Regions from separate parts of the Paenibacillus sp. FSL R10-2796 genome, predicted to be linked through region 2. Evidence: predicted binding sites of a transcription regulator. Region 2 holds the regulator's gene; the other holds the start of a gene.
What was found. The regulator LexA, encoded in region 2, represses DNA repair genes until DNA is damaged. The targets are predictions, from matches to a motif close to CGAACATATGTTCG.
Positions count from the first base shown of each region.

Region 1 (5,162 bases), 1.3 Mb from region 2:
ATAGAGGCTCTTTTTTTCTTCGCAGATGAGGCTAGTGATTCTGGTTTTTCAGACCCCACTCCAGCAACTCATACCTTGAATTCTCGAAAATGCCCCCACCAAAACTAAGAAGAACAAGAACGTCCGTTTCTATCAACTGAAGGTTGGATCTTTAGTTCACCCTGTAATAAGAAAGGTTTTGTTTAGAAAAATGAACTCCTGAAGTTGAATCATTAATTATACAGATCCTTCTGGTTCCTCTCTCGGAATTTGCGGGGGGATTCACCGATTACACGGGTAAACAGAATGGAGAAATAATTGGGGTTGTCGTATCCAACCATTTTGGCGATCTCCCATACCTTCTTGTTGGTACTGGCCAATAGTCTCATGGCTTCTCCCATACGGCGCTGAATTAAGTAGTTGATCGGTGAGATTCCGAAATTGTTCTTGTATATGTGAACCAGATAATAGGAGTCGATATGAAAAAATTGTGCCAGGTCCATAAGGCTTAGCTTGCGTCTGTAATTAGTGTCTAAATATTCTTTGATTTGATTGGCAAGCGGGGATTTCCCTTCCTTTGTAGTATGATGCTGCAAAAGAAGCATGCGTTCAAGCAGGAGCAGGATAGCTTCTAATAAATGCTGAGAGATCTGTTCATAACCACTATTTCGCAGCGAAAACTCGCCAAATAATGTCTTCATCAGCAAGGACAGCTCATTTGAATAATGGTTCGAACGAATGACTGGTTCTCGGTCGGGTTGAATGACCCAATCACGTTGTTCGGCAATAGGAGAGTTGAAGCGAAATCCGCAGTAATAGGTAAACAATGGTTTGTCTGGATCAGACTGCTCCTCATGCAAAATCCCCCGATTATAAATCAATACATCCCCTTTTTTTGCAGTATAGGCCTTACCATCAATCACAAACGAACCGATTCCGCCTTCAATAAAAATAACTTCATGCAAATCTTCATGCTTATGAAGCGCAAATTTCCACTCCGGGTTGTCGCTTAACTTACCAGCGTAAATCAGCTTGCTGTTGTAGGCGAAAGAAGTATGGGTTAATAATAAGTCGTTGCTCTCGCGCATAAGACACCTACTTTCAAACATTATTGATTGGATGACATTATAATGACAAGATATATCATATTTTACCGAAAGACAACAACAACCTTTATTGTTCCCCGTTCGGTTCATTTGTAAAATTGATATGAGGATAAGAAGAGATTTTAAGCGAATGGATGTGGTGACATATTGATACTTGACCACGGCGCGGTTCGCCATACCTGGGAAGAGAAAGGATACGTGCACATGCGAAAAGCAGTTCCGTTTTTCTACGTGTTGCGTTTTGAAGCGTGGAGACAAATGGAGAGTCAGCCATTGACGGGTTCCTTGAATCATCATCAGTATATCTGGGACATCCGGTCTATGCCACGGATATATTCGGCATTTGCCGTTATCTTGAATACTCCCGCTATCTGGGTGGAGTTTTGCAGTGCGAAATCGACGGGTATCCTAGACTCTTGTCCGTTAATATAGACGGAAGCAGTATTAACATGCAAGATGGAAATCGAATTTTAGCTCTTGAAGCCAACCTGGCTGATTTAATTATTATTGACCAGCGGCGATTGCGGATTACGAGTTATACGGATAGAGATTGGTTCCCCCTAAGGTATATTCCGGCTCAAGAGAACAATCATGCCTTGATCAAACAGCGGGAGCAGCAATATCTCGAGGGGCAACATCCCCCGGCTTTTCTTACTGAACTTGGTCAACAATTGCTCGGCCACCATCAGTGGGGAACAGAGAAACAATAGAGTGAAGGAGGAGATAAAATGTGGGTTTTACTAGGGTTGCTGATCTGGACGTTTCTTTGCAGTACGATTCTGATATCCGCCAGCTATGCTATATCACTTGATGACAAAACATCCCAGATATAAGTTCAAAAGATCGATCTATTAAGCAATATATATAATAATTATGTATCACTTGGATCATAAACAAGTTGGATAAGCTGGAGGTTAAAGACCTCCTGAATTTCGAGGACTAAGGACTTAATTCAGCAGTTAAATCCGGATACTATCAATGTGGCTAAAGGCGGAGCTTCCGTGATGCTTCTCATTAAAGATATTGAGAAATCTCATGTATTTACTGCAGGAGATGTACTGCTTGGCAATGTCTCCAAGAGGGGGATTGGATTGTTATAGCCGGAAGCGGCGAAGTTAGAACGGAAACGCTTGCCAATGCCAACTGGCCTTGCGAGAATGAGAAGTCTCCATCGTGGGGATGTTTTTATTCTGATAAGAGATCTTGATAGCGTTAACTGTTAAATCTAATGTGAATTATCAAGTTACCCCTAAGGGCTTCGATAGAGGAATCAATATGCAGTAGGTACATGTTTTACGGTCCAAAATATAGATATTAACCAATAATTCAATAGGTGAGATATTCCGTTTAAACGGAATATTTCACTATTTTTTGTTATAAATTACCTTTCAAGTAGAACAACAGAAGCCTGATGCTATTAATATTTCTGCTATTTTCTCCTCATTCTGTGCACTACAAATGCTTGCAGGAGGAAGACTAAAGGTTGGAAAGGAATACCAGTCATATGTATAGCGTTTGCGAATGCCATTAATCTTAATCAAAGTCAAAAAGATGATCGCCATGAATGTAATGGAATGGTACGGTACTTAAGAAGCTTGGGGTAGAATTACCCAGCAGGCCGAGCTTGCTGCTAAGACAAAGACTGTATACTCGTTGTGAGTTACAGTCTTTGTTTTTGTGTAATCAAAATTCATTTTAGCCATTTCGAGAGTACTTAGCTACTACTGATGTAAGTTATCATTTAATAAATTTATAACGCCACCACTGAGCAATATATGCAAGTGATACTAAGTTAATCATTGATAAAAGATGTTCGCATATATATAATACAAACAAATGTTCTTTTATAGGTGTTTGCTAGACTTACTGTACAAATTATCAGGAGGATAATAGATGAAAAGAAAAATAGATGGGGATTTATTGGATAAAGAAAATATTATATTACGTACAAAACCTAAACTTACTAGGGTTCAATTACTAGTGATAAAAAGTGCCATAAATAAGTCTATTGAAGATCATAGTCCATTATGGTTAAAAGTATTTTATCCTAATTATGATAGAGTGCTACACGGTATCGTAATGACTGTAGATTATCAGTTACAACGAATTGAATTGAGAACTATTGGAGATCAATCAGAATGGATAAAAATAGAGGATATCTTAAACGTAATTGAATCGAAGGGCTAGGCCTTAGTTTGTAATTTTGGGTTGATATAGAATTGTAGTTGAAGCAACTGAAGATGATGATTTGACATTAATGGTAGGTGATTAAATGGGTGAAATAGTGAAAAATCAACATTATATTCCACAGAATGTTCTTAAACATTTTGCTGATAAGGGTAAAGTTTCTGAAGTGTTGGTTGAAAAAAAATGCCGATCCGTACCAAATCCCTTATCGAAATTCTATGTCAGAACGCTTTACAAATGAGCATTCACAATTAGCGACCAACGCAATAGAAAACTTTTTTCAAAAAATTGAGGATGACTTTGGGCCAGCTATTGTTGAAGTATTACGTTTACTAAGGCAGGTTGATTGTGGTGAGGGGAAATTAAGTAGTGTTGAAGAGTATATCCGTTCCTACCTTAATGCAATAATAATTTATTACTATCGAAGTGGTGCGTTATTGTATGAATTTGAACATGAGACTACAAGTAAAGAGAATCGGATTTCAACGATGCTTAACAAATTATCGAATACGAATTACATAAACAATCTTAGCGAAACTATCAGAAAATATTATGATTTTGCTATTATTAGAAGCAAATCTGGGAATTTCTTAATCAGCGATCAGTACATCTCTACTGCTGCATTAAGAATTAAAAGTAGATTCTCTGATATTAGTAATAGACATTTAGGACTTATTGAGGTTCTAATATTAGTACCTCTTTCCAATGAGTATTATGCAATTTTCTATCATGGACATAAACCAGAATATATTCGACCTCAATCCATAAATTATCTTACTGACGAACAAGTACTCGAAATTAACAAAGTTATCATAAATAATTCCTATAAAAAATGTGTTGGGAAAGAAAAGAGTACACTTCAAGAGGCCCTACCTTATTTTGAATGGCGATCTCCTTCTGCAATTTATATTGGCCACAACTCTGGCAAAGTAAGTGGATCAACACTAAAAAATGAAGTCTTCTTTTATGAGAAGGAGAAGAGAGCTTGGGAGCTTTTTACTGATCCTATGCATTTTAGAGACTTCAATAATTTGGGCAGAAATGACTATTGTGGTTGTGGGAGTAATAAAAAGTTTAAGCTATGCTGTTTTGAATATTATGTGGAAGTCAAACGAATATGGAGAACTATTAATGATAAAAATCTAGTATTTAAAATCGGAGTACATCCACGTGCGCAAGTTGAAGAAAGTATATTTTCATTTTGAGTTGAGAAAAGTGAAATCAAGTATACTTTTATTGATAGGCGTAAGTTTATGGTTCTGATCTTTTAATTAAGCGTTGAGTTTTATGATCTTATACCTATTTGAGCATTTTGCATAATTCAATTTTCGATTCTAAGGTCGTAGTCTAACCACTTCCAAAGCCCCGTTTTGTGATTTCGGTTATAAATGGTCAGACGGGCAGAATTTCGGAGAATCATAAATTTTAAGCGGCGTTTTGGACTCGTTGCTTCGCAATGGCAAGTGCAGCAGCAAGTAACACAATCGCATTTAAATATTGGTGGGTTGTTACCTTTTGAATCCCCCAGACATGGAGCTGGTCTGCGGTTAAATAGGTCTTCATTCGAGAATTACAGCGTTCTACACTGGTCCGTTTATTGTAAAGCTCCTTCCAGCCTCGGCTTTCTCGATGCGGTAGAGCGTAACGTCTAAGATCCGTTTGGCTGTCAACTTTGACCACCATTCCATAATTAGAGGACGAACAAGCGGCCATGCCTAAAGGACAATTCACATGTCCTGTCGCATGTGGACAACGGAATTTCAAAGATGTCTTCTCTTGCCCCCAATACGTCATGGGAAAGCCCATCGAACAACAGGGCGTACCTTTGCGCGTAATTCCTGCTGGCGGTTCCTTTTCATTCCGTGGATTCAGCGGAATAATGGCTTGTGC
Region 1 covers NZ_CP150178.1:5,365,078-5,370,239, reverse strand. The annotation lists gene NST58_RS24190 (transposase) at 1-4, shown strand, start outside; gene NST58_RS24185 (AraC family transcriptional regulator) at 213-1,067, opposite strand; gene NST58_RS24180 (hypothetical protein) at 1,334-1,795, shown strand; gene NST58_RS24175 (YolD-like family protein) at 2,979-3,272, shown strand; gene NST58_RS24170 (DUF4238 domain-containing protein) at 3,446-4,477, shown strand; gene NST58_RS24165 (transposase) at 4,698-5,162, opposite strand, start outside.
Region 1: NST58_RS24175 (YolD-like family protein) is a predicted target of LexA. The motif match lies at 2,915-2,928, and genes of this name have one in related genera.

Region 2 (5,162 bases):
CTTAGGATCTCAGAAACTCGCTGCTTTTATAAAGTCTTTATATTGGAGCTAATAGCTCTGTAAATCTTACAAAGATTGAACTAGTGGAAGAAGTTCCTCAAGGTGATTGATTTCATGATCCGGATGAATATCAAGACTAGGTGCTCTACCTTTTCTATTGATCCAGACCGTGGTCAACCCTGCTGCCAGCCCCCCACGGATATCCGTTGTAAGCTTATCGCCGACCATAACTGCTTGCTCAGGAGTTACATCAAGAAGCTCTAAAGCATGCAGGAAAATTTCCTTATCCGGTTTGCCTTTACCAAAGCTTCCGGAAATCACAATATGATCAAAGAAAGGAATTAACTCTGGCACACCATCTAGTTTCTCTTGTTGCAGTGCAGGACAGCCGTTCGTAAGTAGCAAAAGCTTCACTTGACCCCGTAACTGCTCCAGTACATGCATTGTTTCTTCATAGATGTATGGACGTTTTCTGCGCTCTGCTGCGAATTTAGTTGCCAAGGTCTCAGCTAGTGCTTCGTCTTCCACCCCTAACGCTGCAAGTCCGCGACGCCAAGACTCTTTACGATATACCGGCGCAAGCTGCTCCAATTGACGGAATTCTGGCTGTTCACCTGCCGTAAAGTTAGCCCAGAGTGCTTCATATGGATTAATTCCGATCATCTTTGTAAATGGGAACGTCTCATAAGATTCATACAAGCTACTTGCTTCCTTACGAACTGCAACTTCTAGTTCTTGTGGATCAATCGTATCCCCGGCGGCTTCACAAGCAGAACGAAATGCTTCTTCGACGCTCCGATCATCCCACAGCAATGTATCATCAAGGTCAAATAGTACAGCAGAAATTGGCATTACAGGTCTCCCTCTCCCTTTAACTGGTCTAGTTCTATTCGTGAACTACTTCAATGTTGTGAGCTTTAGCAAATGCTTCTAATCTTGTACTCATCGCATTAGTATCATAGCGATTCATAAGTTTTGTGAAAATCCATTTCGTACGTTTCCCTTTGTGCTTAATGACTACAGCTCCACGCGAAAGGGTGATTTTCTCAATATCTGCAGCTGGAAGCCCGCGTTCGCGATTGAATTTAATAGTGGACAGTCTTGCTTTTTCCACCTTCAAGTACGGACGACGGAAGAACAATAGCGCTGCCAGCAAATAGTACAGTACTACTCCCAGCCAATTAGCCAGCATGCCATTGCCTTTGGCCTGATCAATAGAACCAACTACCCAAAACATAGTGCCAAGTATCACTAACACTACCGGAAATGCAATGTTGCGACCTTTAAAGACTTCGGCATTCTGGGTAGGAGATTTAGAGGCATAAATCGTATCCTTGCCTTGTTTCTTTCTTTGCTTGTTGATTTGCTGTGTGTTGCGTTGAACCATTCTTTCCCAAGAACGGGCCATGTGCGTTCCCCCTAGTCATCCTGAAATATCTATGAAAAGGAACAGCGAGCTAATGTTTAAGCCCCTTGTTACCTTGTTCATGCTCATCGTTATCTACTACTTCAATAGTATTTAATTGTGCTCGGAAGTTATTGCGGATATTCCCCAGGTAAATTTCACGAAGCTTGGCGCGTTCCGCCACTTCCTCTTGATTAAGGCCTACGCTCTTCTGTTTGCGTGCCAATTCGTTAATTCGCGCGACCAACTCATCAATATTCAATACTTTCCCTCCCCCTATAAATTAATTCTAACTCTGCCATGAGAAAAAGAGCTTGTCAAGGTCTACTCCCTGCAAGCTCTACTGGTCATTCTATTATGTTCTCAGAAAATTAATAAATAGGTAAAGTAAGTATGTCTCCAGCGTTAATTTGACTACTCTTAATCCCACTTGAACGTTTAATTCCTTCTATATAAACAACTGTCTTCATATCAGCAGGTTTATTCTTAAGAGCAATACTCCATAGTGTATCTCCACGTTCAACCACAATCCGCTTCTCTTCCTTCATTATAGTCGTCGATCCTGCAAACACATTTCCCACTACTGTTAGGCCAGAAAATACTAGCACGATAATCAATATTAACTTAATAAAGAAATCTTGACGGAACAACGAAATCATCCCTCCAAGCAAACGTTCCGTTATCTCTTTCACCTTAGCGGAATTACGGGCAACGTCATTATGTCCTAAAGATTCAACCACTGGGGCCTTATCGTAGATGCTGCGGTATGTACTGTATTTTAGCATAATTATCATCCTCCAAACACTTGTTCTTACTTTCGAATCCATAATAACACGAACATGTGTTTTGTTCAATACTATTTCAGAACAATTGTTCTCTTTTTTTCGAGAGACTCAAACGGTTCATTTTATTATCATTCATCTACCATTTTTTAACTCTAGCAGATTAATATTTATAATAGTTAGAACTTATGTTTGTGCGAACGGTAGTTCTATGTTATAATTTTCCCAAACATTACTATATGGGGTTGATTCCAATGTCAAAGATTTCAAGTCGCCAGCTGGCGATCCTGGAATTTATACGAAGCGAAGTCCGCAGCAAGGGTTATCCACCTTCCGTCCGGGAAATTGGAGAAGCTGTTGGCCTTGCTTCCAGCTCCACAGTTCACGGTCATTTGGACCGGCTTGAGAAGAAGGGACTTATTCGTCGAGATCCAACGAAGCCACGTGCAATAGAATTACTAGGCCAAGAGGATTCAGAGAATGTTCACCAATTCGCGCAGACCATCTCACGGATTCCTGTCGTAGGTAAAGTTACCGCCGGGGTACCTATCACTGCTACAGAGAATATCGAAGACTACTTCCCACTTCCTACTCACTATGTAGGTGACAACAAAGTATTTATGCTGTCTGTCATGGGTGATAGTATGGTTGACGCAGGCATTATGAATGGTGACTATGTGATTGTTCGCCAACAACAAACAGCGGACAACGGAGATATCGTTGTAGCCATGACCGAAGAAGATGAAGCAACCGTTAAGACCTTTTACAAGGAACGTGATCATATACGGCTTCAGCCGGAGAATCCAGCTTATGAGCCGCTTCGCCTTAATCGCGTAACTATTCTCGGAAGAGTCATCGGATTGTTTCGAGATATCCACTAAGTATGCACTTCTAACATAAAAGGCTGTTCCGCATATGCGGAACAGCCTTTTTTCTACGTTTTTTTTGCTTTTCCAACCACTTACGAACATTTGTTCCCAATGGCTAAAATGGCCATTTTCTATGAATAACCCTTTAGGCGTTCTGCTCATATCCTAATTAGAAAGGAGTGTTGCGTATAATGCCCAACTACCGAATTATTGTAGATCTGACCCAACGAATGTTATATCTTCTGGACAATGATATTGTGATTAGAGGTTTCCCTGTCGGCATCGGTAAGATGTTAACCCAATCCCCAGTGGGTGAATTCACTATTATTAACAAACAACCCGACCCAGGGGGTCCCTTCGGTGTGTTTTGGATGGGACTGTCTAAACCACACTACGGAATTCATGGAAACAATGACCCTTCCTCCATTGGGAAAGAGGTGTCCCACGGCTGCATCCGGATGTACAACGAGGATGTGTTAGCACTCGCTGCTATTGTCCCTATAGGCACACGAGTAACGATAAGAAATTAAATTCGAATGGAGGCTCGGCAACCCCCAAATCACATTAAAAAATGGGGGTCATTACATAAGTAAGTATTTTTTCATTAGCATACTAGGAGTTTGGTGATTATATGTCGAATATTGTTAACAGGATTGCAAACTGAAAAGGATGTGTTTAGTTTGAATAATTCAAAAATTAGAACCCTCGTCGATTTTAAAGTCGATGCACTGGGTAAGCTGTCCGGTTTACTTTTAAATGATGAACAAGCTAGTGGAAAAAAAGTGAATTTGCTCACCTCTTTTGGCAGCATTCAGGGAATCGTCTCTCCAACCGTCTCCAACAAAGAGGATGTATTTGATTTAAAATCTTTGATGGATGATGTAATTGTAGACGAATACATATCTTATTTGGGAGCAGAACACCCTGATAAAAATTTCAGCTATAACTTTGTTGTCCTCAATGACGTTACTGTAAGACCTTATGCTAGTTATGGGACTCCGATCGAATACAAACAGCTGATTGTTTATACCGATCATATCACTGCCTTCAATTTTCTATAGGTTTTCATAATCATCTTAAAAAGCACCCTTGCAGCAACCCCCAATTTTGCATCATTTGCAGAATCGGAAGGTTTCTCTGGGTGCTTTTTTTGGGTTAATCGTGAAGCCGATCCTATAATTCCACGAATTTCCCTTTTAAAAGATACTAGTGGAGATCATTCAGGCATATCTTTCAATAAGCAACAATTTGAGTCTAATGAGATAACTAGGAGGTGTGATTATATGCTGATTATCCTGATGTACTTATTTGCTATTTTAGGAGTTGTTTTAATTCTAAGTGCCGCCATTATAAAATTGAAAACGCTATCTGCTTCATCTGAAATTTCTAAGCTAGTTAATGCGACCTCATCTTTTAACATCAGCTTCACCAAAACATTCATTCCCCCCAATCAATCTCACTTGATTGCACTTAACGAGCCTAATAAAAAATTGGCAATCGGTACCAAAAATCCGAAGAGTAACAAAAAAGCAGTAGCAAAGCTATACTCTTTTGATAATGTAATGGGATCCGAGATTGTGGTTAACGCACTCACCCTTTCAAAAGTCTCCAAAAGACATCAAAACAGCAAAACTACTGCAACAAGTGCAGATATTAACGTCCTTAAGGAAGCTGATGAAGAAGCTAATGTGATTGAAGAGCTTACGCTTAAAATATATATGAACAGCAAAGAAATGCCTGTGTATTGTATCTCCTTCTTGCCGGGTTTATTGCCTATTCGACAATCCGACAACCAGTACAAGGAAGCTTTCTCCCAAGTACAGCAATTGCATGCACTGTTCAGGTCAATCGTCTCTGAATAATTAAGTTGCTTTTTGCGCAATAAGATGTGTGAAAATAGCAACGTCCTTGTATGGAGATAAACTGCTTAACTTAAGCTCTAGCTCCACCATTTCTACATGCCATTGCTCATCCATTTTTATTTCATTATCCACAATATATCCGTAGATATTATGTATTCCGTATATACTTCTAATCTCATAACCACACTCCGCGAGCCATTCCACTAATTGATCTTTTGTATAGATGGTAATGTCTGTTTGAATA
Region 2 covers NZ_CP150178.1:4,015,712-4,020,873, forward strand. The annotation lists gene NST58_RS18170 (HAD family hydrolase) at 67-852, opposite strand; gene NST58_RS18175 (hypothetical protein) at 887-1,408, opposite strand; gene NST58_RS18180 (DUF896 domain-containing protein) at 1,458-1,667, opposite strand; gene NST58_RS18185 (LysM peptidoglycan-binding domain-containing protein) at 1,777-2,190, opposite strand; gene lexA (transcriptional repressor LexA) at 2,442-3,068, shown strand; gene NST58_RS18195 (L,D-transpeptidase) at 3,248-3,586, shown strand; gene NST58_RS18200 (hypothetical protein) at 3,737-4,117, shown strand; gene NST58_RS18205 (hypothetical protein) at 4,340-4,918, shown strand; gene NST58_RS18210 (methyltransferase domain-containing protein) at 4,919-5,162, opposite strand, start outside.